One region of the Haloactinospora alba genome, then DNA from elsewhere that is predicted to be linked to it. Evidence: predicted binding sites of a transcription regulator. Region 1 holds the regulator's gene; each other region holds the start of a gene.
The links. The regulator LexA, encoded in region 1, represses DNA repair genes until DNA is damaged. The targets are predictions, from matches to a motif close to TCGAACANNTGTTCGA.

Region 1 (7,919 bases):
CGAAGTCCGACCCGGTCTCGACCGCGCGCATGAACGCGTCCGACACCCGGACCGAGTTGTTGGCGTTCTGGTACTGCACGCTGACGATGTCCGAGCCGCCCAGGTCGACGTCGAAGCCGGCGTCGCGGAGGGCGCGGATCTTGTGCTCCTCACGCGACTTGGTGTGGACGAACTCGCTGATGTCGGGGTGGTCGACGTCCAGCACCACCATCTTGGCCGCGCGCCGGGTGGCGCCACCGGACTTGATGGTTCCGGCGGAGGCGTCGGCGCCGCGCATGAAGGAGACGGGGCCGGAGGCGGTACCGCCGGAGGACAGCAGCTCGCTGCTGGAACGGATCCGGGAGAGGTTCACTCCGGCTCCGGAACCACCCTTGAAGATGGTTCCCTCCTCCTTGTACCAGTCGAGGATCGACTCCATGGTGTCGTCCACCGACAGGATGAAGCACGCTGACACCTGCTGCTTCGAGGTGGTGCCGACGTTGAACCAGACGGGAGAGTTGAAGCTGAACAGCTGGTGGACCAGGGCGTACTTGAGCTCGTGGTCGAACGCCTCGGCGTCCTCCTCGGAGGCGAAGTACCCGTTGTCCCGGCCGGTCTCGGTGTACACACCGGCGACACGGTCCACCAGCTGTTTGAGGCTCCACTCACGTTCCGGACTGCCGACAGCGCCACGGAAGTACTTGCTGGCCACGATCTGGGTGGCGTTCATCGACCACTCGGCCGGGAACTCCACGCCACGCTGTTCGAAGTTGATCGAGCCGTCCCGCCAGTTCGTCATCACAACGTCGCGGCGCTCCCACTCGACCTCGTCGTAGGGGTGCACACCCGGTGTGGTGAAGACGCGCTCCACCTTCAGTCCTTTGCGCTTGCCTTTACCGCCGCGTCCCGCTGTGCCGCTGGTGGTTTCCGTCATCGTCTCCGCTCCCCCTGCAAAATCACCCGTACACGCCACCCGGCGGCCGGGCGGCGCGGTGTCAGCTTCTGGACCGCTCGTCAGGAGTGCTCGCCCGGATCGTCCCGGTCACCGCGTAGTTTGGCGATCTCCTCCTCGAAGTCCGCGACCGACTCGAAGCCCCGGTAGACCGAGGCGAAGTGGAGGTACACCACCTCGTCGAGCTCGCGCAACGGTTCGAGGATCGCCAGACCGATCTCCTGGGCCGGAACCTCGGCGACACCCTTGTCTCTGATCTCCTCCTCGACCTGCTGGCCGAGTTTCGCCAGGGCATCCTCTGTCACGGGCCGGCCCTGGCAGGCCCGCCGGACACCAGCGATGATCTTGTTCCGCGAAAACGGCTCGGTGACCCCCGAGCGCTTGACGACCATGAGCAGCACGGCCTCCTGCGTCGTGAAGCGGCGTTCACACTCCGGGCAGGCCCGCCGCCGCCGTATCGCGGAGCCGTCCTCGGTTGAGCGGCTGTCAATCACCCGGGTGTCAGGATGCCGGCAGAACGGACAGTGCATGCCGGTACGCCTCCCCTGGGGTGGATCAGAGTCTCCACACGCCAACTAACTGGAACAACACAATTCTTGGACGCTTGCTTCCAAGATCATCACTAGATGTTGTGGTTAACTTATGACCACAGGCCGATGTTCGCAACTCCTGACACCGGCGATGCGCGAGGAGAGCTTGCCCACCATGGCAGCGCGGCCCCGTCTTCCGGCGGGCTCCCGGAACATCGGTCTCCACCGCGCCGACCGCGGCGCGGGAGCGGAGGGGGTCGGCGCTACCGGGGGCTCTCCGCGGTGGGGAGGACGAGGGTCTGGCCGGGAACCAGCGTGGAGTCGGAGAGGTCGTTGAGCTCCACGATCTCGTGCACCGTGCGGCGCGGATCCTCACCCGGGCGGATCTGCTCGGCGATCCCCCACAGCGTATCGCCGTCCCGCACGGTGATCGTGGTCGTCGCCGAGCCCGGGAGCATCGCGTTCGGGGTAGGCCCGGACGCGGACGCCCCGGCTGCCACGGCGGTCATGACCACCATCGCCACCCCGACCGTGGCCGCGAAGCACAGCACCGAGACAAGAGCCACACGGCCGCGCCGCGTGAGCCGCATGCCACGACCGCCCACCGCCGCGGCGCGGAGGTCCGTCAACCCCGCGACGGGACTCGTCCCGCAGCTGTCCTGGCGATCCTCAGTGTCCGCCCGCCACTCGGGGATCTCCACCGTCCAGTCGAAAAGAGCCGGTTCAGACATGGTTCCCACCTGAGAACGCAATTCGTTAGAACTAACGTTCGATTAAAACTGTATATCGGCGCGGTTTCATCGCCGATTCGAACCTTTGTTTGATATCCTTTATCGCAGGAATCAGCGCTAGACACGTTCCGCTGCGGTACCCGCGCCGCTCACTGACGCGCACCGGATACCGTCGCCAGACGGCCGACCGTGAGATTCCGCCGATAGCCCTTACACCGACCGCCGAGGAGGCCGGCTGTGCCGGAGGAAAACCACCCGACGCAGGAACCTCGTCCGGACGGGGTCTCCATCACTGCGTTCCGGCCTGCGGTTTCGGGTAGCGACAGCGGCCGGAACTCCTCCGCCCAGCCGAGCAGCGCACCCAGCCTCACAACCCGGCAGCAGAGCGTCCTGAACTGCATACACCGCTACGTGCGGCAGCGCGGATACCCGCCGTCCATCCGGGAGATCGGCGACACGGTCGGGCTGTCGAGTCCGTCCAGTGTCGCGCATCAACTGAAGGTCTTGCAACGTAAGGGCTATCTCTACCGTGATCAGAATCGCCCACGTGCGGTAGAGATTCGCATTCCGGGACAGCCTCCGGTCCGTTCGTGGGAGCACGCGGCGGAGGACCCGGCCTCCGACAGCGCGAGTTCCACCGACGTCCCGGTCGTGGGGCGGATCGCCGCGGGTGGCCCCATCCTGGCCGAGGAGTCGGTCGAGAACACTCTCACCCTCCCCAAACAGCTCGTCGGCGAAGGCCGGCTGTTCATCCTCACCGTGATCGGAGAATCCATGGTGGACGCCGCGATCACCGACGGGGACCTCGTCGTGGTACGGCAGCAGCCCGACGCCGACAACGGTGACATCGTGGCCGCGCTGCTCGACGAGGAGGCCACCGTCAAAGAGCTGAAACGGGAGAAGGGGCACGTGTGGCTCATGCCGCGCAACGCGTCCTTCGAGCCCATCAACGGCGACGAGGCGACGATCCTGGGCAAGGTCGTCGCGGTCATGCGCCGGGTCTGAGCCGAACGCTCCCCTGGGCGCGCCGCACCGTCCGCTCCCCCGCGCCGGCGAACGGGTCTCAGGCACCGTCCGCGGCACGCCGTACCGCGGCCTCGGCCAGTTCCTCAGCCTCGGACAGGACTTCCTCATCGGGGATGGACGAGCTGGCCTGGAAGTCGACCGACGCCGTGTAGCACGTCGCGGTGTACAGGTTGGACACCTGCACCCCCACGCACCCCCATGTGAAACCCGAGTCGAATTCGTACCAGGAGCGGGCCTCGTCCCCGATCCCCGAGAGCTCCTCCGGTGCGTGCTCCTCGGACTCGGCCCGGAGCATCTCGGCCGCGTCCGCGCTACCGTCGTCGCTCCAACCGCCGGTACTGCTCACCATCACCAGCCGCGCGGCGGCGGGGACGACGGAACCGTCCTCGGAGGTGGTCCACTTGCACTGCCGGCCGTCCCGACGCTGGCCCAGTCCGGATATCGGCTCGGCCGTCTCGGTGTCGTAGTCGGCCACCAGCCGTTCCAGGACCTCGCCCTCGGCGACGGTGCATTCCGGAGCGCCGCCGAACTCGCTCCTGGTGGTGGTGAGGGTGACGATCGCCCACACGCCTCCCGCCACCAGCAGCAACGCCAGCACGGCCAGGACGGCGACCATGGCCACCGCGCACCCCCGGCTCCGCTTGGAGGCCAACGTCGCGGCGGAAGACGCTCCCGCCGCGGACTGGCTCTCCGGTGCCGAACCCGCATGGGGGTGAGCCGGCCGCTGCGGCAGCGGCCCGGGCCTCTGGTCGGGACCGCCGGAAGGTGGCTGGCCCATGGGGCGCCTCCCCTTCGTGGAACGTCTCCGAATGTCCTCGTGCTCCGCCGCTGTGCCGGACCACGCCCGCACCAACTATGCCAGGAGCCCCGGCGGGGCTCCGCCCTCCCCGGAGCACCTCGCGGCGTCCCGCCTCCGCCGGACGGGCCAGGCGTGCGGTCGCGGACACACGCGCTTCCCGCCGCGGCCGTGCAGGAACGTGGAAGCTACAGGGCGGAGGCGATCCGGTCGGCGACCGAGGAGACGCCATCCCGCGCCTCGCCGTAGGAGAGCGCGTCCCCGCCGTCGGCCTCCTCGCCGCTGTAGAAGACGCGTACCACCAGGTTGTCGCGTCGGAACGCCACCTCGGCCGAACCCGCCCCCGGTGTACTCGACCAGACCACCGCCTCCGGGCCCACTGACGGTACGGGTTCACTCCTGTCGATCCCGGTGGTGGAGGTGAGACGGGCGAGTTCCTCGCGCGCCGCGTCCGCCCCGCTGACGCCCCCGGCCTTGTCCGTGAAGTGGGCCTCGTAGTCGACGTGCAGGACCCGCGCGGGCGCCTGTGCGGAGTCCACGGAGGTCCACTCGCACGTGGCGCTGTCCGACCCCGCCAACAGCCCGTGCTCGTTGGTCTCCAGCAGCGCCCGCGGCACCACGGACTCCACGGTGTCCGAAGCGAGGGCACCGCAGGCCGGGGCGCTCGCGTACGCGTCGTCGGGGCTGGCCTGGGTCGCCGGTTCCTGACGCTGCCAGACCAGCCCCACGGCGGTCGCGAGCGCGGCGATGACGACCGCCGCCGCGCCCGCCCACAGCCAGTGTCGGGGCCGGGGCCGCTCCACCATCCGCCGCGTCTCCCGGAACAGCGGGGAGAGCCACGTACGGCGGGCGTTGTCGAGCCGCTGCCTCATCGGGAGTCAGCCGACCACGATATTGACGAGCTTCGGAGGGCGTACCACGATCTTGCGAATCTCCCGGTCTCCGACGAAACCCTGCACCTTCGGGGAAGCCAGCGCGCGCCGCTCCAACTCCTCCTCGGAGACGTCGGGGGCGACCTCCAGCTTGTCCCGGACCTTGTTGGCCACCTGTACCACACAGGTGACGGATTCCTGAACCAGCAGCTCCGGCTCGGCGGTACGCCAGTTTCCGATGGCGACCGATCCGGTGTGGCCCAGCCGTTCCCAGCCCTCCTCCGAGACGTAGGGAGCGACGAGGGACAGGGTGACGGCGATGACCTCGGCCGCCTCCCGCACCGCGGGGTCGGCCGCCCCGCAGCCGGTGTCGATGGCTTTGCGGGTCGCCGTGACCAGTTCCATGACCCGGGCGATGGCGACGTTGAAACGCTGCATCTCGACCGAGCTGGTGACCTTGTCGATGATCTGGTGCGTGGTCCTGCGCAGCTCGGTGTCACCGCCCGCGGGATCCGTTCCCGGTGCCGACGCGGCTCCGGCCTCGGTCATGACCCGCAGCGCCCGGTTCAGGAACCGCAGGGAGGCGGCCGGGGAGACGTCGGCCCAGTCGACGTCGTCCTCGGGCGGACTGGCGAAGACCATGGTCAGACGGACCGCGTCCACACCGTAGTTGTCGATCTCCTCCCCGAGGTCGATCCCGTTTCCCAGGGACTTGGACATCGCGCGGCCGCCGTTGATCACCTGCCCCTGGTTCAGCAGCCGGGTGAACGGCTCGACGAAGCCGACCATGCCCATGTCGTGGAGCACCTTGGTGAAGAACCGGGCGTACAGCAGGTGCAGGGTCGCGTGCTCGACCCCTCCCACGTACTGGTCGACCGGCCCCCACTTCGCCACGCTCTCCGGGTCGAAGGGGGCGGTGTCCAGGTTCGGTGAGCAGTACCGCAGCGGGTACCACGAGGAGTCCACGAACGTGTCCATGGTGTCCGTGTCGCGCTGCGCGGCCCCGCCGCACTGCGGGCAGGCAACGTTCACCCAGTCGGTGGCGGCCGCCAGCGGGGACACACCCTTCGGGTCCAGGTCCGAGCCCCGCAGGTCGTCCGGGAGCTTCACCGGGAGCTCCTCGTCGGGGACGGGGACCTCACCGCAGTCCGGGCAGTGGATGATCGGAATGGGGGTTCCCCAGAACCGCTGCCGGGACAGCAGCCAGTCGCGCAGCCGGTAGTTCACCGCGCCCCTGCCGGTGCCCTGTTCCTCGAGGATGCCGACCATGCGCCGGATGGCCTCCTCCTTGGCCAACCCGTCCAGCGGACCGGAGTTGACCATCGTGCCCTCGCCCGTCGTGGCGACACCCGTCTCGGCCGGGTTCCCCTCCCCGGTGTCCAGGACTTCCCGCACGGGGAGGCCGAGCTGGAAGGCGAAGTCGAGGTCGCGCTGGTCGTGGGCGGGCACCGCCATGATCGCGCCGTGCCCGTACTCCGCGAGCACGTAGTCGGCCGCCCACACGGGAATGCGCTCCTGGCTCGCGGGATTGACCGCGTACCGGCCCAGGAACACGCCGGTCTTGGTCCGTTCGGTCGACTGCCGCTGGATGTCGGTGAGCTTCGCGGCCTGCTCCCGGTAGGCCTCGAACTCGGCCCGCTGTTCGGGGGAGCACAGCTCGTCCGCGAGGGCGGCGTCGGCGGCGACCACGAAGAACGTGGACCCGTACAGGGTGTCCGGCCGGGTGGTGTACACCGTGACGGGCTCGTCCCGACCCTCGATGGTGAAGTCGATGTCGGCGCCGTAGGACCGGCCGATCCAGTTGCGCTGCATGGTGAGTACGCGTTCCGGCCAGCCCTCTTCCAGCTGGGACATGTCGTCCAGCAGCCGGTCAGCGTAGTCGGTGATGCGGAAGTACCACTGGTTGAGGCTGCGGCGCACCACCTCGCTGTGGCAGCGTTCGCAACGCCCCTGGACCACCTGCTCGTTGGCGAGCACGGTCTGGTCCTGCGGACACCAGTTGACCAGGCCCTCCTTCCGGTAGGCGAGGTCGCGCTCGTAGAAGCGCAGGAAGAACCACTGGTTCCACTGGTAGTACTCCGGGTCGCTGGTGTGCAGACGGCGTGTCCAGTCGAAGGAGACACCGTACTGCCGGAAGGACTCGGCCTGCTTCTCGATGTTGGCGTAGGTCCACTCCGCGGGGTGCGTGCCGTTCTTGATCGCGGCGTTCTCCGCCGGGAGGCCGAACGAGTCCCAGCCGATCGGATGCAGGACGTTCTCGCCGCGCTGGAAACGGTAGCGCGCCACGACGTCGCCCATGGCGAACGCTTCGGCATGCCCCATGTGGAGGTCGCCGGAGGGGTAGGGAAACATGTCGAGGACATAGCTGCGCGGCCGTTCGTCGGCCGGATCCTCGTTGGCCTCGAAGGGGTTCTCCTTGGCCCACCGTTCCTGCCACTTCTCCTGCAAGGCACGGGCGTCGTAGGAGTCGCTCGCTGCCTTGTCTCCGTTAGCCGCTGTCATTGCTGATCGTCCTCTACGGGTCGCGCTAGGGGCACATCGCTCTGGGGAGGTTTCCGCTCGTCCCGCAATCGCAGCCCCACGGCCGAGCCTGCGGTGATGTCTCCACCAGTCGATTGACTGTTCCTCAAGGTTAGCGCGAGACCGGCCACCCCTTCGACGAAGCGGCGCGTGGGGGACGCGGGGACAGGGAGACCGTCCGGCTGGCGGGATGACGCCCGCGACCGCAACCACCCGGTCTCGTCCGGTCGGCCGCGGTCGGGGAGGGAGAGCGCGGAGGCGGCGGGAGGGGTGCGGGCTCGGGGAGGACGGGACGCGTCCGCCCCGGACACCACAACTATTGTTACTGTACAGTAAAAAGTGTGGTCCGGAACACGTGAACCGTTGGAGACGCGATGCTCAACCTGTCGGTACTGCTGGAAGACGGCGCCCGGAAGAACCCGGAACGGGACTGCCTCGTCTTCGGTGACCTCCGGCTGAATTACACCACGGTCGACACCATCACCAACCAGGTGGCCAACCTCCTGGTCTCCC
Region 2 (7,919 bases), 1.5 Mb from region 1:
GGGCTGCGTGCCCTCGCGGAGGGCGGTCCGGCCGAGCACCAGGTACTCGCCGAGATCGTCATCAACGAGGTCTCGCTGATCACCGCCGCCCACCGCTGCGAGCACGCGGAGTGCGACACGCGCTGTGTGCGGTTGGAACGTGTCGGGCACCGAGCCCGTGGTGTCATCGACGGCGCGCTGCTGACCGCGGGGGAACTCGGGTTCCGGTTGGACCCGACGGAACGCGATCGGGCCGTGGCTCTGGCGGTCGTACTCATCGACGAACCGGCACGGGGGCGCCCGGCGCGTTCGGCGCTGCGCGCATGGCCCGCGCTCGCCCTGCCGTGGTGGCGCGCGCTGCTCACTGAGGCGCTCACCGCCGATCCCGGCAGCCTCGAGGGGCTACGCGCACTGGTCGCGGTCCAGCTGCTCGCCCCCGCCGCGCGTGCCGCGGCCGGTCCCCAGTGGCGCCGCCTCCTCAGACCCGGCACGTGGTTCGGACCGGGGGCGCCCCGCGTGTTCGTCCTGGCGCTGTTGCTGTGGTGCGTCTGCGGCTACGCGTTGGGAACGGTTCTCCGCCTCGCCGCTCCCGGCACCTTCCCCGCCCATCCGCAGGCCCCCGATAACTCCCCCGTCGCGACCGGTCTCGTCTACCAGACCGAAATGTGGCCGGCGTACCTGCTGATGGCCCTGGGAACGGCGCTCGCCCCCGTCCGCCTGCGACCGGCCGCCGTCGTGTACGGCACCTTTGTGACCGTGCCGCTCAGTCTGGTGCCGCCGTACCTGTCCCGTCCGCCGCTACTCGTGCCCGCCATGGTCCGTGACCCGCTGGTGAGCACCCTCACCGCGATGGGCCAGGGCGCCCTCGTCTGGACCGTGCTGGCGCTCCCCGCCGGGTTCGCGCTCTTCCTCTGGCTGATCATCTCCACACTGAGCGCCCGCGTTCCGTGGAGCCCCGCCCGGCCGCTCCTGGCGGAGCACCGTCCGTGGGTGCGTGCTGCCGCCGCTGGTGCGGGCTTGGGGGCAACCATCTGGACCCCGGTGTGGGCACTGGTGCTGTTGCTCGGCGGCGCGGAGGGAGAGCTCGCCGGCACCGGACAGACGAGCGTGGCCCAGGCGGAGGCGGCTCTCACCCTCCTGCTGCTGGCCTCCCTGCTCATGGGAACCGCCGCCTATGCCCTGTGGCGGTTCACCGGTGCCCACCTGCTCTGGATCTCCGCTGTCTGCGGTGTGTTCCTGATGGAGGTCTTCGCCGGCCACGACCTCGACATGCCCGTCCCGGGAGTGGGGGCGTTGACGTTGTGGCTGGTGAGGCAGGAACCCGATGCCGCGGGATGGGGTGCGCTACTGTTCCTGTTGCCCGGAGCGTTCGTCCTCGGCGCGTGGCTGAGCGAACGGTTGCGTTACCGGAAGTCCGCACCCGCCCCCGCAGCGGTCCCACACGGTTACTACGCGCCACAGCCGTACTGGGGCCAGGCCACGCCGTACCCCGGCCACGGCGGACAACAGTACGGCCACACCCCGCCGCCGCCCGGTGCCGCGGCCCCGCCGGCGCCCCCCACACGGGCGGGAGCGCCGACACAGGCCCCACCGAGTGGGCAGGCGCCGACCCGGGTGGACCCCGGGGAGGGGGACACGTCGGTCCAGGGGTGAGAAGGCCGCGCCGTGTCCCACGTGTTCGGGAGCGCGGTAGAGCGTTGATACTGGGGAGGGCGCGTCGGGTGCCCGAGCGCGTCCGTCCGGCCAGGAGCGCTTCTTCGGGACTCCGGTCAGGGAACCCCGCGGACGCTCGTACCGCGGGCGGGCGGGAGTCCACACCGGCACGTTCCGGCCCCGCCACCGCTTCCGGCGCGGTCGGGGAGGCCGGCCCCGTGGTCGCCTGCCACGTCGTGCGGACGGCCACATCCACACCACGAGAAAGGAGAACGACGCGCTCTCCCTTCCACCCGACGGGTGGGGTCCGCGTCGACCGTTCCATGAGACTCTCCCAGTTCTGGCAGCGCATGCACGAGCAGTTCGGTGAGACCTACGCCGAGAGCCTCGCCCGCGACCATGTGTTCGAGGAACTCGGGTCGCGCACGGTCCAGCAGGCACTCGCGGAGGGAGTGAGCGTCAAGGAGGTGTGGCGGGCGGTGTGCGACACCTTCGACCTGCCGCCGACACTCCGGTGAGACGTTTCGTACTGTCTCGCCTCCGTTCGGGACCCGGCAGTCGAACAGAAGTTCGGGTATGCTGGTAGTGCGCTCGGGATGCTGGTGCGCGCCGGGGACGTCCGACGCGCGTGGCTTCCGGTCCGACCGTGTGCCGGGAGAGGGCGTCCGTCTTGTCCCCAGGCGGCGGTCCGCGTCGCGAAATGTCGCCACCACCGCGTAGCGTCATCTCCGGAATGAAGAAGACACCGTCCCAACAGGGGTTCCCCGTGGCTGCTGCTGATCAAGAGAAGGCTCTAGAAACCGCGCTCGCCCAGATCGAGCGACAGTTCGGCAAGGGCTCTGTCATGCGCCTCGGTGATGACGACCGTCCTCCGGTGGAGTCCATCCCCACAGGCTCGATCTCGCTGGACGTCGCCCTGGGGATCGGCGGTATCCCGCGGGGAAGGGTCGTGGAGGTGTTCGGCCCCGAGTCCTCGGGCAAGACGAGCGTCGCGCTGCACGCCGTCGCCAACGCCCAGAAGCAGGGAGGGATCGCCGCTTTCGTCGACGCGGAGCACGCCCTCGACCCGGACTACGCGAAGAAGATCGGTGTCAACACCGACGACCTGTTGCTGGCCCAACCCGACACCGGTGAGCAGGCACTGGAGATCGCCGACATGCTGATCAGGTCGGGTGCCGTGTCCATCCTCGTCGTCGACTCCGTCGCGGCACTGGTTCCGCGCGCGGAGATCGAGGGCGAGATGGGGGACAGCCACGTGGGACTGCAGGCCCGCCTGATGTCCCAGGCACTGCGCAAGATCGCGGGCGTGCTCAGCCAGACCGGGACGACCGCGATCTTCATCAACCAGCTTCGGGAGAAGGTCGGTGTCATGTTCGGGAGCCCGGAGACCACGACCGGTGGCCGGGCACTGAAGTTCTACTCCTCCGTCCGCCTGGACGTGCGCAGGATCGAGACCCTGAAGGACGGCCAGGAGTCCGTCGGTAACCGGACCCGGGTGAAGGTCGTGAAGAACAAGATAGCCCCGCCGTTCAAACAGGCGGAGTTCGACATCCTCTACGGGATCGGGATCTCCCGGGAGGGCGGGCTGATCGACCTCGGCGTGGAACAGGGGATCGTGCGCAAGTCGGGGGCCTGGTACACCTACGAAGGAACCCAGTTGGGCCAGGGCAAGGAGAACGCGCGGAACTTCCTGGGCCAGAACGCCGACATGGCCAACGAGATCGAGAAGAAGATCAGGGAGAAACTGGGCGTGCGTTCCCCCGGCGACAACAGCTCCGGCGCCAGCGGCGCTGCGGGGGAGAGCAAGGAGACCGAGGACTCCGGCAAGGACACCGGTACCGGCGGCAAGGGGACCGGCGCGGGGAAGGAAACCAGCGCCAAGAGCGGTAGTACCGGTTCGGGCGCGGCCGCGACAAAGCGCACCACCAAGGGGAAAGCGACCTCCTCCTCCGCTGATGAGTGACGGGCGGCCAACCCAGGACACGTCCGTTCCGGAGGCCCGAGCCCACGAGTCCGAGAGCCCGGAGGGCAGAGCACGCGCTCTCTGCCTGCGGCTTCTCGCCACAGCCCCCCGGACCCGGGCGCAGCTGGAACGCGCACTGCGGCGCCACGGGACCGACGAGAGTGTCATCGACACGGTCCTGGAGCGTTTCGATGCCGCAGGGGTGGTTGACGACGCCGCGTTCGCCGACGCGTGGGTCGAGTCCCGCCACACCGGTCGCGGGCTGGGACGCGCGGCGCTCACGGCCGAACTACGGGAACGCGGCGTTGACGAGGAGACGATCCAACAGGCCGTCGAGGACCTCGACCCGGACCAGGAGGAGGCGACCGCGCGGGAGCTGGTGCGGCGCAAGCTCCGTTCCACCCGCGGGAAAGCGGTCAGTGTTCGCCTGCGCCGCACCATGGGGATGCTGGAACGCAAGGGGTACCCGGCCGGACTGTCCTACCGTTTGGCCCGGGAGGAACTGGAAGCCGAGGGCGCGGACGTCGATCTTCCCGAGCCCGACACCACCGCGTTCGAGTAGGGCTACTCCTTCTCCTCCGTTGCTTCCTCTGCTTCCTCTGTCTCCTCGGTGTCCTGCGGTTCGGAGCCGGTCCCACGGCCGCCTCCGGATACCAGTTCGATCTCCGGGACTCCCGCCGGGGCGAAACCGAAGATCCTGCCGTAGAAAGCGAGCTCGGCCTCCAGTGCGCGCTGCTGCGACTCCGCCGCGCGGAACCCGTGCCCCTCGCCCTCGAATTCGAGGTGAGCGTGGCTCAGCCCTTGTTCGGTGAGCGCGGCGGCGAACTCGGCGGCCTGCGGCGGTGGAACAACCGGGTCTTGGGTGCCCTGCAGCAGTAGTACCGGTGCCTGGATGTTGTCGGCCTGGTTGATCGGGGACCGCTCGCGGTAGGTGGCCTCGTAGCCGGGGAGCGGGCCGATGAGCGAGTCGAGGAACCGCGACTCGAAGTCGTGGGTTTCCTCGGACAGCCGCACCAGGTCGGTGACGCCGAACACGGAGACCCCGCAGGCGAACGTGTCCCGGGTGAGGGCGCTCAGCGTGGTGAACCCTCCGGCGCTCGCGCCGCGGATCGCCAACCGCTGCGGGTCAGCGGTCCCGTCATCCACCAGGGACTGGACCACGGAGACGGCGTCCTCGACATCGATCACGCCCCACTGGCGCTGCAGCCTTTCGCGGTACGTGCGGCCGTAGCCGGTGGAACCGCTGTAGTTGACGTCCACGATGCCGAGGCCGCGGCTGGTGAAGTACGCCTTGGCGAGGTCCAGCTCGGTGCCGGAGCAGCCGACGGGGCCACCGTGCACCCACACGATGTAGGGAGCGGGGCCGGTGCCGGTCGCCGCGGGGTTGGTGGGCGGGTAGACGTTGGCGTGTACCGCTCCGCCGTAACGCCCGTTGACCGAGACAGTGCGCGGTTCCGGCACGTAGTTGCTGTCGGGCAGGTCGTCCTGCGAGCGCCGGAGGGTCTGGGTGTGCCCGGTGTCGGGGTCGAGCTGCACGAGCCGTTGTGGCGTGTCGGCGGCGGCCGCCACCCCCACCACCGTGTTCCGGTCGCTGGCCAGCGCCTGCCAGCTCGTCAACGGGGTGCTCACCGCCTCCAGCTCGGCACTCTTCGGGTCGTACACGCCGACGGAGAGGTCCGCGTGGCCGTACAGGGTGACCACACGGCCGTCGTCGAGGAGCTGATAGGGCTGCATCCCGAGGGTGAACCCTCCGCAGAACTCCTTCTCCGCGGGGTAGAGCGCGAAAGCCGGCCCCGTGAGGCCGATCTGGTAGAGGTTCCACCAGCCCGGCCAGTCGGAGAGGAAGAGCAGCGACGACTCGTCCTGCCACATGGGGGCGAGCACGGATTCGCCCACGCCGCCCTTGAGGGTGTAGACGCCGGTGACACCGCTCTCCGAGAGGGTGCCCGCCCGCAGCTCGGTTCCGTCCCACGGCATCCGGGGGTGGTTCCACGAGATCCAGGCGAGGTGCTGACCGTCCGGGGAGGGGGTCGGAGAGGCGAAGAAGTCCGCGTCGGTGACCAGTTCGCGGACCGCCTCCGGCGTGTCGGCGGCTCCGGAGAGCGGTACGGAGACGATGGCGCGGCTCGGCCCGTCCTCGGATCCGTGCTGCTCCCGGACACAGATGACATGTCCGCCGTCATTGGTGAGCGTCATGTCGGCGTACCGCAGCGCAGCGTCCGCGGACGGTTCGGGGGTGAGCGGCTTGGGGGTGTCCCCGCCCTCCGCCAGGAAGTACAGGCGCTGGTCGTCGAGGTTGGCGAAGACGATTCCCGGCCGGGAGCCCTCCCCGCCCTCCTGGCGCGGAACCGGGACGTAGGAGCGCCCACCGTACTCGTGCACGCGCGTGCGAGCGTTCCACGGAGCGGCGAGTAACTCGGTGACGCTGCCGTCGGAGTCCCTGCGCATGATGGTGTTGCGTCCGTCCTCCTCCGGACGGGACTCCTCCCACCAGATCCTCTCCCCGACGACACTGGGGAAGCCCAGCCGTCGTTCACCTCTGGTGACATCATTCGCTGCGATCGGCGATGGCCAGGCGCCATAGGAGGCCGTCACACGGTCTGTCATGGTCAAACTTTACAAATGCGGGGGCAATGAAACGACATTTCGACCTTAGTGGTCCGAGGGCTGTGGAACGACGCGCGGCAGCGTCCCTCTACTGGGCTGCGACCGGCCCGACCCGCTGGTGCGACCGGCCCGCAGCGGCCTGTTCCGCCCGGATGCATCGTTCCGTAGTTGTGATCGGGGGACGGGTCGGCAGTGTAGCGGTTGGCTGCGTATAGTCCCGCCAAAAACGCGACGCGTTCTACGCGGTTCCTTCGACCCTTCGGTACACCGCCGAAGAGCAGTGAGACACCGAGGAGGATGCTCACCGTATGAGAACCGGAAACACGACCATGCGCGCGCCGGGCGCGCTCGCCCTGGCGGCAGTGGGAGTGCTCGTACTCGCCGGCTGCGGCGCCGGCGGCAACAACATGACGCTGGCTACGGGCTCGACCGGCGGTACCTACTACCCCCTGGGCGGTGAGATCGCCCAGCTGTGGTCGGACAACATCGACGACGTGAACGTGAGCACGCAGGCCACCGGAGCCTCGGTGGAGAACCTGCGCCTGTTGGACAACGGCGAGAACGAGCTCATCCTGGCAATCAACGGGGTGGCGGCGAACGCGGCCAACGGGGAGTCGGACTTCGCTGACGAGCCGCTTGCCAACCCGGACGACGTGACCCTCCTCGGCAACGTGTACCCCGAGGTGCTGCAAATCGTCGCCACCGAGGACTCCGGCATCGAGTCAGTCGCGGACCTGAAGGGCAAGCGGGTGGACATGGGGCCGCCGGGAAGCGGTACCGAGGTCGCCGCACGGCAGCTCCTGGAGTCCCAGGGATGGGACCCGGAAAGCGACGTCGAGGCGTTCAACAGCACCTTCGAGGAAGCGACCACGAAGCTCAGCGACGGTCAGGTCGACGCCGCGGTCGCGATCCTCGCTGTTCCGGCGGCCAGCATCGAACAGGTCGCCACCGGCGGAACCGACATCACCATGGTCGAGATCGCCGGGGAGGAAGCGGACCAGCTCATGGAGGACAACCCCAGTTACTCCACGATGGAGATACCGGAGGGCACCTACCAGGGGCAGGACCAACCGGTCCAGACGCTGACGAACTGGGCGTCGCTGTACTCCACGAGCGACCTCGACGAGGAGGTCGCCCACGACCTCGTGCAGGAGATGTACGAGGGGGCGGACGACATCGGCCATGACGTCGGTGACCAGCTGGACGCGGAGACCGCCACCGAGAGCCGGGGGCCGACCGACCTGCACCCGGGTGCCGAGCGCTACTACGAGGAAGCGGGCGTTCTGGACTGAGGGTGTCCGGAATCCGGCGGTGCTCCCCGAGACAACGGGTGCACCGCCGCACAACCTGCGCGGTCCTCGCGCTGGTGGCCGCGTTCCTCGGAGCCAGCGGCGACGCCGGAACCCACGGGGCGCGTTTCGTGGTCGTGGAGGCCGCGACGGGAGCCGTCGCGTTGTCCCGCCCGGTGGACGACGGGCAGCAGGTACGCCTGGAACACACCCACTCGGTGACGAAACGTCCCGTGACCACGGTGTTCTCGCTCGACAGCACGGCCGGGCTCGCGATGCGGGAGATGAGGTTCGACACCTTCGGGGCCAACCTGCCGGTCGGGCCGGAGCGTATCGGGGAGGAGACGACGACGTTCCTGCGCGGGGAGGACGAGTACCGGGTCCTCCACCACGACCGTCCCCTCGGGGCAGTGCGGCTCATGGTGGGC
Region 3 (7,919 bases), 1.3 Mb from region 1:
TGCACGAGCCGGCCGCGCCCAGCCTCTCCCTGCTCGCGTGCTGGGTGGCCGAAGGGCCGATCGTTGCGACGTTCCATACCGCCAACCCCCGTTCCCGTGCCATGACGGTGTCGGCTGCCGCGCTGCACACCGCCCTGGAGAAGATCAACGGCCGTATCGCCGTCTCCGAGGCGGCTCGCAAGACTCTGGTGGAACACCTGGGGGGTGACGCGGTCCTCATCCCGAACGGGGTGGACATGCGCCGTTTCGCCTCGGCCGAACCACTGGAGGGGTGGCCGGGGGAGGGCGGGGCGATCGGCTTCCTCGGCAGACTCGACGAGCCGCGCAAGGGGCTCGGTGTGCTGCTGGATGCGTTCGCGCGGCTCGGGCCGCAGCGCCCGGGGCTGCGTCTGCTCCTGGCCGGCCCCGGCGACAGTGGTGAGGTGGAGGCGAAGGTCCCCGATGAGCTGCGGGACCGTGTGGTTCTTCTGGGTCAGGTGAGTGACGCTGACAAAGTGCGCGCCTACCACTCGGTGAGTGTCTTCTGCGCTCCCAACCTGGGCGGGGAGAGTTTCGGGATCGTGCTGGCCGAGGCCATGTCCGCTGGAGCCCCGCTCCTGGCGAGCGATATCGCTGCTTTCCGGAAGGTGCTACGCGGCGGTGCCGCGGGGGAGCTTTTCGCCACGGGCGATCCGGACGCGTTGGCGAACGGTGCCGCGACGCTGTTGGACAGTCCCGACCGTAGGGCGGAGCTGTCCGAAGCCGCGCGGAGCGCGGTGCGTGCCTACGACTGGCGCAGTGTCGCCGCGGAGATCGTGCGCGTCTACGAGACCGTCCTTCCGTTGGGACCTGCGGAAGGACGGGTGACAACAGGCCGTAGGGAAAGCGTTTGACTTTTTCCTTTCCCTAAGGGGAGGGGATTCCGCCCCTTGCGGGGTGGGTTTCCCGCTTCCTAGCCGGTTGCGGAGGGGAGGGCCCGTGCCGTCTGGCACCAGCTCCACAGGCGTCACCCGCGTACTCGCGGGCTGCGACGCGACCAGCGGCACGGGTTGTTCCCGGCCGCGGCGGCGGCCTTGTCGGAGGTCTTCTCGCCGCGCTGGTGGTAGGCCTCGTGGCGCTGGTCGAGGGGCCTGTTCTGCGCCAGGCGCACGCGGCCGAACGTGCGGTCCGGTTGGGCCGCCTGATCGGGGCCGGCCGGGTGGGACCGGCACGTGTACGCCGTCCGCGCACCCCCTATTGTGCAGGGGCCAGAGATATGGGGAAGCCACGTTCCGGATTCCTCCCAGGCCTGAAAATCGGGACATCCTCCGGAAGGACCTGGTGAAACGGTGCTCGACTGGATCTCTGCTGCTGCGGTCGCGGTGGCGGCGGTGGCAGCGCTGTCGTTCTACGTCTCCTGGCGTGCGACCCGATTGGACCGGTTACACACGCGGGTGGAGACCGCCTACGCCGCCCTGGACGCCGCACTGGTGCGTCGGAGCGCTGTCGTGCTCGAGCTCGCCTCGACCCCTGGACTCCTCGAACCCGCCTCCGCCGTCCTGCTCGCGGACGCCGCGGTCCGTTCCCGCCGTTCCCACGCGTGCGGTGGAGGGGAACGGGAGCTCGCCGAGAGCAGTCTTTCCCGGACGCTGCGCGCGGTGGTGGGAGAACCCGGTTTCCGTGCGGAGGTGGCGTCCGGCGGTTACTCCCGTGGGGGAGCGGACGGTGAGCTGCTGGCCGAGGTCGAGGCGGCCGCCAAACGCGTCCACCTCGCCCGCCGCTTCTACAACGACGCTGTCGCGAGTACCCGCGCGGCTCGGATGAGCAGGTTGGTGCGTGCGCTCCGGCTCGCCGGCAGCGCCCCCCTGCCGGAGTTCTTCGAAGCCGATGATGAACCGCCTTCGTTCGACACTATGGCGTAGATCTCCCGGCAGCTTGGACGGTGAGGACAATCCCGGAACGGGGGAAGGTGGTATGTCCAGAAGGAGAAGGTCCTGACCGTTTATCATGGGAAGGGGCGCGCACGGTCAACTGCCGTGCGGCGCTGCACGATCCATCCTCCGCGTAACGAGGTGAACCTCGTGTCCGCTCAGAATTGGGAGTCCGCCACTGTGGCCAACGCCAACACTGATGAGAACGTAACCGACAGCACGGTCGGTACCACCCGCGTTAAACGGGGCATGGCAGAACAGCTCAAGAACGGCGTGATCATGGATGTGGTCACCCCCGAGCAGGCCAAGATCGCCGAGGACGCCGGTGCCGTCGCGGTTATGGCGCTGGAGCGGGTGCCCGCCGACATCCGTGCGGACGGCGGGGTCGCCCGCATGTCCGATCCGGACATGATCGACGGCATCATCGAGGCCGTGTCGATTCCGGTCATGGCCAAGGCCAGGATCGGCCACTTCGTCGAGGCCCAGGTGCTGCAGTCCCTCGGTATCGACTTCGTCGACGAGTCCGAGGTCCTCACCCCGGCGGACGAGGCGCATCACGTGGACAAATGGGGGTTCACCGTCCCGTTCGTCTGCGGTGCCACCAACCTCGGCGAGGCGTTGCGCCGTATCGCCGAGGGAGCGGCCATGATCCGTTCCAAGGGCGAGGCAGGAACCGGGAACGTCGTTGAGGCGACGCGGCACATGCGGGCCATCCGAGCGGAGATCCACCGCCTGGGAACACTGGACGGCGCTGAGTTGTTCGGGGCGGCGAAGGAGCTGGCAGCACCCTACGAGGTCGTCCGGGAGGTGGCGCGGCTCGGGAAACTCCCCGTCCCGCTGTTCTCGGCCGGAGGCGTCGCCACTCCCGCCGACGCCGCGCTGATGCGGCAGCTGGGCGCGGAGAGCGTGTTCGTGGGGTCGGGGATCTTCAAGTCCAACGATCCGGGCAAGCGCGCCGACGCGATCGTGCAGGCCACGTTGCACTACAACGATGCCGAGGTCATCGCGAAGGTGTCCCGCGGTTTGGGGGGTGCCATGGTTGGCATCAACGTCGACAACCTGGACGAGAGCCAGCGCTACTCCGAACGTGGGTGGTGAGGGGAAGGCGGAACCCCGCCGGCCCGGACCACGCCTTCGGAACGACGGAGCGCAGTGGTCCGGGCGGATGCCGCTCCTCTCCCGTCGCACGGAAACCGAGTGAGGTCGTTTGTTGTCCACCCACCCCGTCATAGGTGTGTTGGCTCTGCAGGGTGACACCGCAGAGCACGTACGTGTACTGGAGGATCTCGGGGTTACCGGAACGGAGGTGCGCCGCCGTGCCGACCTCGACGCGATCGACGGTCTGATCCTCCCCGGAGGCGAGTCGACGACGATGTCCAAACTCGCCGCGCGGTACGAACTACTGGAACCGCTGCGGAAACACATCGGTGGTGGCATGCCTGTCTACGGGACGTGTGCGGGCATGATCCTGTTGGCCGACCGGCTCTTGGATGAAGCCGAAGGGCAGCAGAGCATCGGCGGCATCGACATGACCGTGCGGCGGAACGCCTTCGGCCGCCAAACCGAGTCGTTCGAGGCCCCTGTCGCGATCGATGGGATCGGCGAGGAGCCGCTGGAGGCGATTTTCATCCGCGCCCCCTGGGTGGAGTCCGTCGCGGACGGGGTCACCGTCCTCGGTTCGGTCACGCGGGGAGGCCACGCCGGTAGGATCGTCGCCGTACGGCAGGGGCCACTGCTGGCTACGTCGTTCCATCCCGAACTCACGGGGGATACGCGTGTCCACAGGCTTTTCGTCGACATGGTGAAAGGACAGGCATACTCATGAGCGGCCACTCAAAGTGGGCTACCACGAAGCACAAGAAAGCCGCCATCGACGCCAAGCGAGGCAAGCTCTTCGCCAAGATGGTCAAGAACATCGAGGTGGCCGCGCGTACTGGCGGTGGCGATCCGGAGGGCAACCCGACGTTGCTCGACGCGATCCAGAAGGCGAAGAAGAACTCCGTCCCGCTGGACAACATCGAACGAGCCCGGAAACGCGGTTCCGGTGAGGAAGCAGGCGGCGCCGACTGGCAGAACATCATGTTGGAGGGCTACGCCCCGGGGGGAGTCGCCCTGCTCATCGAGTGTCTGACCGACAATCGCAACCGTGCCACCTCCGACGTGCGTATGGCCGTCACGCGTAACGGGGGGTCCATGGGTGACCCGGGCTCGGTCTCCTATCTCTTCAGCCGCAAAGGGGTCGTGATCGTCCCGAAAAGCGAAACGACCGAGGACGAGCTCACCATGGCGGTACTGGACGCCGGCGCTGAGGACGTCAACGATCTGGGGGAGTCCTTCGAGGTCGTCTCCGAAGCCACCGACCTGGTGCCGGTCCGTAGCGCGCTGCAGGAGGCCGGGATCGAGTACGACTCGGCCGAGACCTCCTTCCTACCCAGCGTTGAGGTTCCTCTGGACGAGGAGAACGCAAGGAAGGTCATGCGGGTCATCGACGCGCTCGAGGACTCCGACGACGTGCAGAACGTTTACAGCAACGCTGACATCCCCGACGAGGTGCTCGAGAAGGCCAGCTGACCACCGGCGGAGCTCGGAGGTGGAGACCGCGGCTTTCCGCCGCGTGGTGGATGTTCGGTCGGAAAGAGGGTCGATATGGTGAACTCTGCCGGAGCGGCACGTGCTGTTCTGGCAGATGTTCCCTCGTCGATTCTGAGAAAGGCCTAGCATGACCCCCCCGAGCGACAACCCTCACGAGTACGGGCAACAGTACGGCTGGTCGCAACAGCCGGGTGGCTCGTCGCACCAGGACGGACCGGGGGCACCGCCGCCGCAGCCACCGGGCCCGGGCAGGCCCCAGTCCACGGACTGGGCCGGAGGGCTCAGCGGTCTCTTCGACTTCGACTTTTCCGAGTTCATCACCGCGAAGGTCATCAGGATCCTCTACATCCTCGGGATGGTCCTCATCGGGCTCCTGGCGCTGGGCAACCTCGTCTCCTCGATAACGATGATGGCCACCGGCATGTCCGTGTTCAACGGAGTGCTCTGGTTCCTGCTCACCCCGGTGATCGCCGTGGTCGCCACGGTCCTGTTGCGTGTGGGGCTGGAGCTGCTGATCGTGGTGTTCCGGATCAGTGACGACATCTCCGCTCTTCGTCGGCGGAACGGCGTGTGAGCGTCCGCTCCCCGCACCGGCTCCGACCGCGGGGAAACAGCCGGTTGTCGTGTGCCGGATGGCCACCACCCTCCACCGGCACGGTAGGGTATACGAACGGACGTTCGAGTGTGGGCCGGGAAGAGGGACGCCGAGGATGCGGGTTCTGGGAATCGATCCGGGACTTACCCGGTGTGGCCTCGGTGTCGTCGACGGCGCTCTCGGCCGGAGGCTGTCGTTCGTGACGGCCGGTGCCGTGCGTACCAGCTCGGACTGGGAACTGTCCGAACGGCTGCTCGGCATCGAGCGCGGCGTGCAGTCATGGCTCGACGAGTACTGTCCCGACGCTGTCGCCGTCGAGCGCGTGTTCGCGCAGCACAACGTCAGCACGGTGATGGGAACGGCCCAGGCGAGTGCCGTGGCCATCACGTGTGCCGCTCGTGGCGGGCTTCCCGTGGCCTCGTACACGCCCAGTGAGGTCAAGGCGGCGGTAACGGGCAGCGGGAGGGCGGAGAAGCAGCAGGTCCAGGCCATGGTGGCGCGACTGCTCGCGCTCGAGGCAGCGCCCAAGCCCGCTGACGCGGCTGACGCGGCGGCGTTGGCGATGTGCCACATTTGGCGCGGTGGGGCCCAGGACCGGATCGCCCGCGCCCAGCAGGAGTTCCACCGCAAAGCGGGGACAGCACGACGCGCTCGCGGCGTGTGAGTGCGTGTCGGTCCCTGGACCCGGGACCACAGCCGGAGGGAGGTTTCTCGTGATCGCGTCCCTGAGCGGGCGTGTCGCCACTCGCGGAGCCGAGACGGCGGTGCTCGAAGTGGGAGGTGTCGGCCTGACCGTACAGTGCACCCCCACGACCCTCGCTGGTCTGCGCGTGGGTGAGACGGCAACGGTGGCCACCTCACTGGTCGTGCGGGAGGACTCCCTCACCCTGTTCGGGTTCGCTGACGGGGACGAACGGGACGTGTTCGAGCAGGTGCAGGCGGTGGGAGGCGTTGGTCCTCGCCTCGCTCTGGCCATGCTGGCCGTTCACCCGCCGGACGCGCTGCGTCGCGCGGTCGCTGCTGAGGACACGGCGGCCCTCACCCGGGTGCCCGGGATCGGTAAGAAAGGCGCGCAGCGGATCGTTCTGGAACTGCGGGAGAAGTTGGCCCCGCCGGAGGACGAAGGCACGACCGCCACAGAGCAGCAGGCCATTCCCGCCACGGCGGCCTGGCGGCCACAGGTCGTCTCCGGCCTGGTGAACCTGGGATGGTCCAACCGGGACGCCGAGGCCGCGGCCGATGCTGTCGCGTCCGAGGCCGAGGATCCGCAGGCCGATGTCGCGTCCCTGCTGCGCAGCGCGCTGCGCAAACTGAGCCGCGTGTAGCGGACCGGCAGGAAAGGAGTCGATGACCCCCGCCATGGCCGAACAACGTGATGTGGTCTCCCCCGACGCCGAGGTGGACGAGCACGCTGTCGAGAGCGCGCTACGGCCCAAACGGTTGGACGACTTCGTCGGCCAGGGCCGGGTGCGGGAGCAGCTGTCCCTGGTGCTGCACAGCGCACAACAACGCAGCAGTGTTCCCGACCACATCCTCATGTCCGGCGGCCCCGGGTTGGGGAAGACGACGATCGCCATGATCGTGGCGGCGGAACTGGGAGCGCCGTTGCGGATCACCTCCGGCCCGGCCATCGAGCGCTCCGGGGACCTCGCTGCCGTGCTGTCCACCCTCCAGGAGGGCGAGGTGCTGTTCCTGGACGAGATCCACCGTATGGCGCGGCCGGCGGAGGAGATGCTGTACGTGGCCATGGAGGATCTCCGGGTCGACGTCGTCGTGGGGAAGGGACCCGGAGCAACCGCGGTTCCGATCGACATAGCACCGTTCACGCTGGTCGGAGCGACGACCAGAGCGGGTTTGCTGCCGGCGCCGTTGCGCGACCGGTTCGGGTTCGTGGCGCACATGGACTTCTACCGTTCCGACGAGCTGGAGCTCATCCTGCGCCGTTCCGCGGAGATGCTCGCCGTCGAGCTGGATCGGGACGCCGCGGCGGAGATCGCCGGACGGTCCCGGGGGACGCCGCGGATCGCCAACCGCCTGTTGCGGCGGGTGCGTGACTACGCCGAGGTGCGTGGGGACGGCAGGTTGACCGTGTCGACGGCGCGTTCCGCCCTGGCCTTGTACGAGGTGGACGAACAGGGCCTGGACCGGCTGGACCGGGAGGTGCTGGACGCTCTGCTGCGTCGCTTCCGCGGCGGTCCGGTCGGGCTGTCGACGCTGGCGGTGTCGGTGGGGGAGGAACCGGAGACCGTCGAGGTGGTGGCCGAACCGTTCCTGGTGCGTTCCGGTTACGTGGCGCGTACGCCGCGGGGTCGGGTCGCCACCCCCGAAGCGTGGTCGCACATGGGAGTCACACCGCCGTCGGACGCCGCTTTCGGCGCGGCCGCTCTCGTGGAGCAGGACCAGGAAGAGACGTGAGAGCACCAACGGCGCGGGGCCGGCCGTCCACTATCGTGGGGAAACGGACGGGGCGCGGTGTGTCCGGGAGACGGGTGGTGTGTTTCCTCGGGAACACGAGCCCGGCTTCGCTCGTTGCCCCGTAGTGTGCTCCCACAGCCCGCGTTGCGGCAGCAGAGCTGTAGATCCGTGGCGGGTACGGACCCGAACGATAGGAAGGACGCCCCGTGCAGGGCCATTACATTCTCCTCGCCGACGCCGCCGACGCAGGTGGCGAGAGCATTCTCCAGATGATCTGGCCGATCGCGCTCATCATCCTGGTCTTCTGGCTGCTCTTCTGGCGCCCGCAGCAGAAGCGCCGCCAGCAGGAACAGAAGATGCAGTCCACACTGCAGCCGGGTGCGGAAGTGCTCACCAAGGCGGGATTCTACGGAACCGTGGTGGAGGTG

Region 2: a site for LexA is predicted at 2,191-2,206, ahead of recA (recombinase RecA). Genes of this name have one in related genera too.
Region 3: a site for LexA is predicted at 5,148-5,163, ahead of ruvC (crossover junction endodeoxyribonuclease RuvC). Genes of this name have one in related genera too.

The regions. Positions count from the first base shown of each region.
Region 1 is NZ_VFQC01000001.1:2,474,229-2,482,147, forward strand. Features, by position in the region: gene FHX37_RS11105 (vitamin B12-dependent ribonucleotide reductase) at 1-913, opposite strand, end outside; gene nrdR (transcriptional regulator NrdR) at 994-1,461, opposite strand; gene FHX37_RS11115 (LysM peptidoglycan-binding domain-containing protein) at 1,725-2,192, opposite strand; gene lexA (transcriptional repressor LexA) at 2,430-3,197, shown strand; gene FHX37_RS11125 (hypothetical protein) at 3,256-3,996, opposite strand; gene FHX37_RS11130 (hypothetical protein) at 4,203-4,886, opposite strand; gene leuS (leucine--tRNA ligase) at 4,893-7,388, opposite strand; gene FHX37_RS11140 (long-chain-fatty-acid--CoA ligase) at 7,781-7,919, shown strand, end outside.
Region 2 is NZ_VFQC01000001.1:976,095-984,013, forward strand. Features, by position in the region: gene FHX37_RS04525 (serine/threonine-protein kinase) at 1-1,632, shown strand, start outside; gene FHX37_RS04530 (DUF3046 domain-containing protein) at 1,956-2,150, shown strand; gene recA (recombinase RecA) at 2,399-3,595, shown strand; gene FHX37_RS04540 (regulatory protein RecX) at 3,588-4,157, shown strand; gene FHX37_RS04545 (S9 family peptidase) at 4,160-6,202, opposite strand; gene FHX37_RS04550 (TAXI family TRAP transporter solute-binding subunit) at 6,511-7,494, shown strand; gene FHX37_RS04555 (DUF1850 domain-containing protein) at 7,533-7,919, shown strand, end outside.
Region 3 is NZ_VFQC01000001.1:1,219,868-1,227,786, forward strand. Features, by position in the region: gene FHX37_RS05575 (glycosyltransferase family 4 protein) at 1-872, shown strand, start outside; gene FHX37_RS23465 (hypothetical protein) at 986-1,129, opposite strand; gene FHX37_RS05585 (hypothetical protein) at 1,308-1,880, shown strand; gene pdxS (pyridoxal 5'-phosphate synthase lyase subunit PdxS) at 2,070-2,987, shown strand; gene pdxT (pyridoxal 5'-phosphate synthase glutaminase subunit PdxT) at 3,100-3,714, shown strand; gene FHX37_RS05600 (YebC/PmpR family DNA-binding transcriptional regulator) at 3,711-4,460, shown strand; gene FHX37_RS05605 (DUF4282 domain-containing protein) at 4,609-5,055, shown strand; gene ruvC (crossover junction endodeoxyribonuclease RuvC) at 5,192-5,740, shown strand; gene ruvA (Holliday junction branch migration protein RuvA) at 5,790-6,401, shown strand; gene ruvB (Holliday junction branch migration DNA helicase RuvB) at 6,436-7,491, shown strand; gene yajC (preprotein translocase subunit YajC) at 7,698-7,919, shown strand, end outside.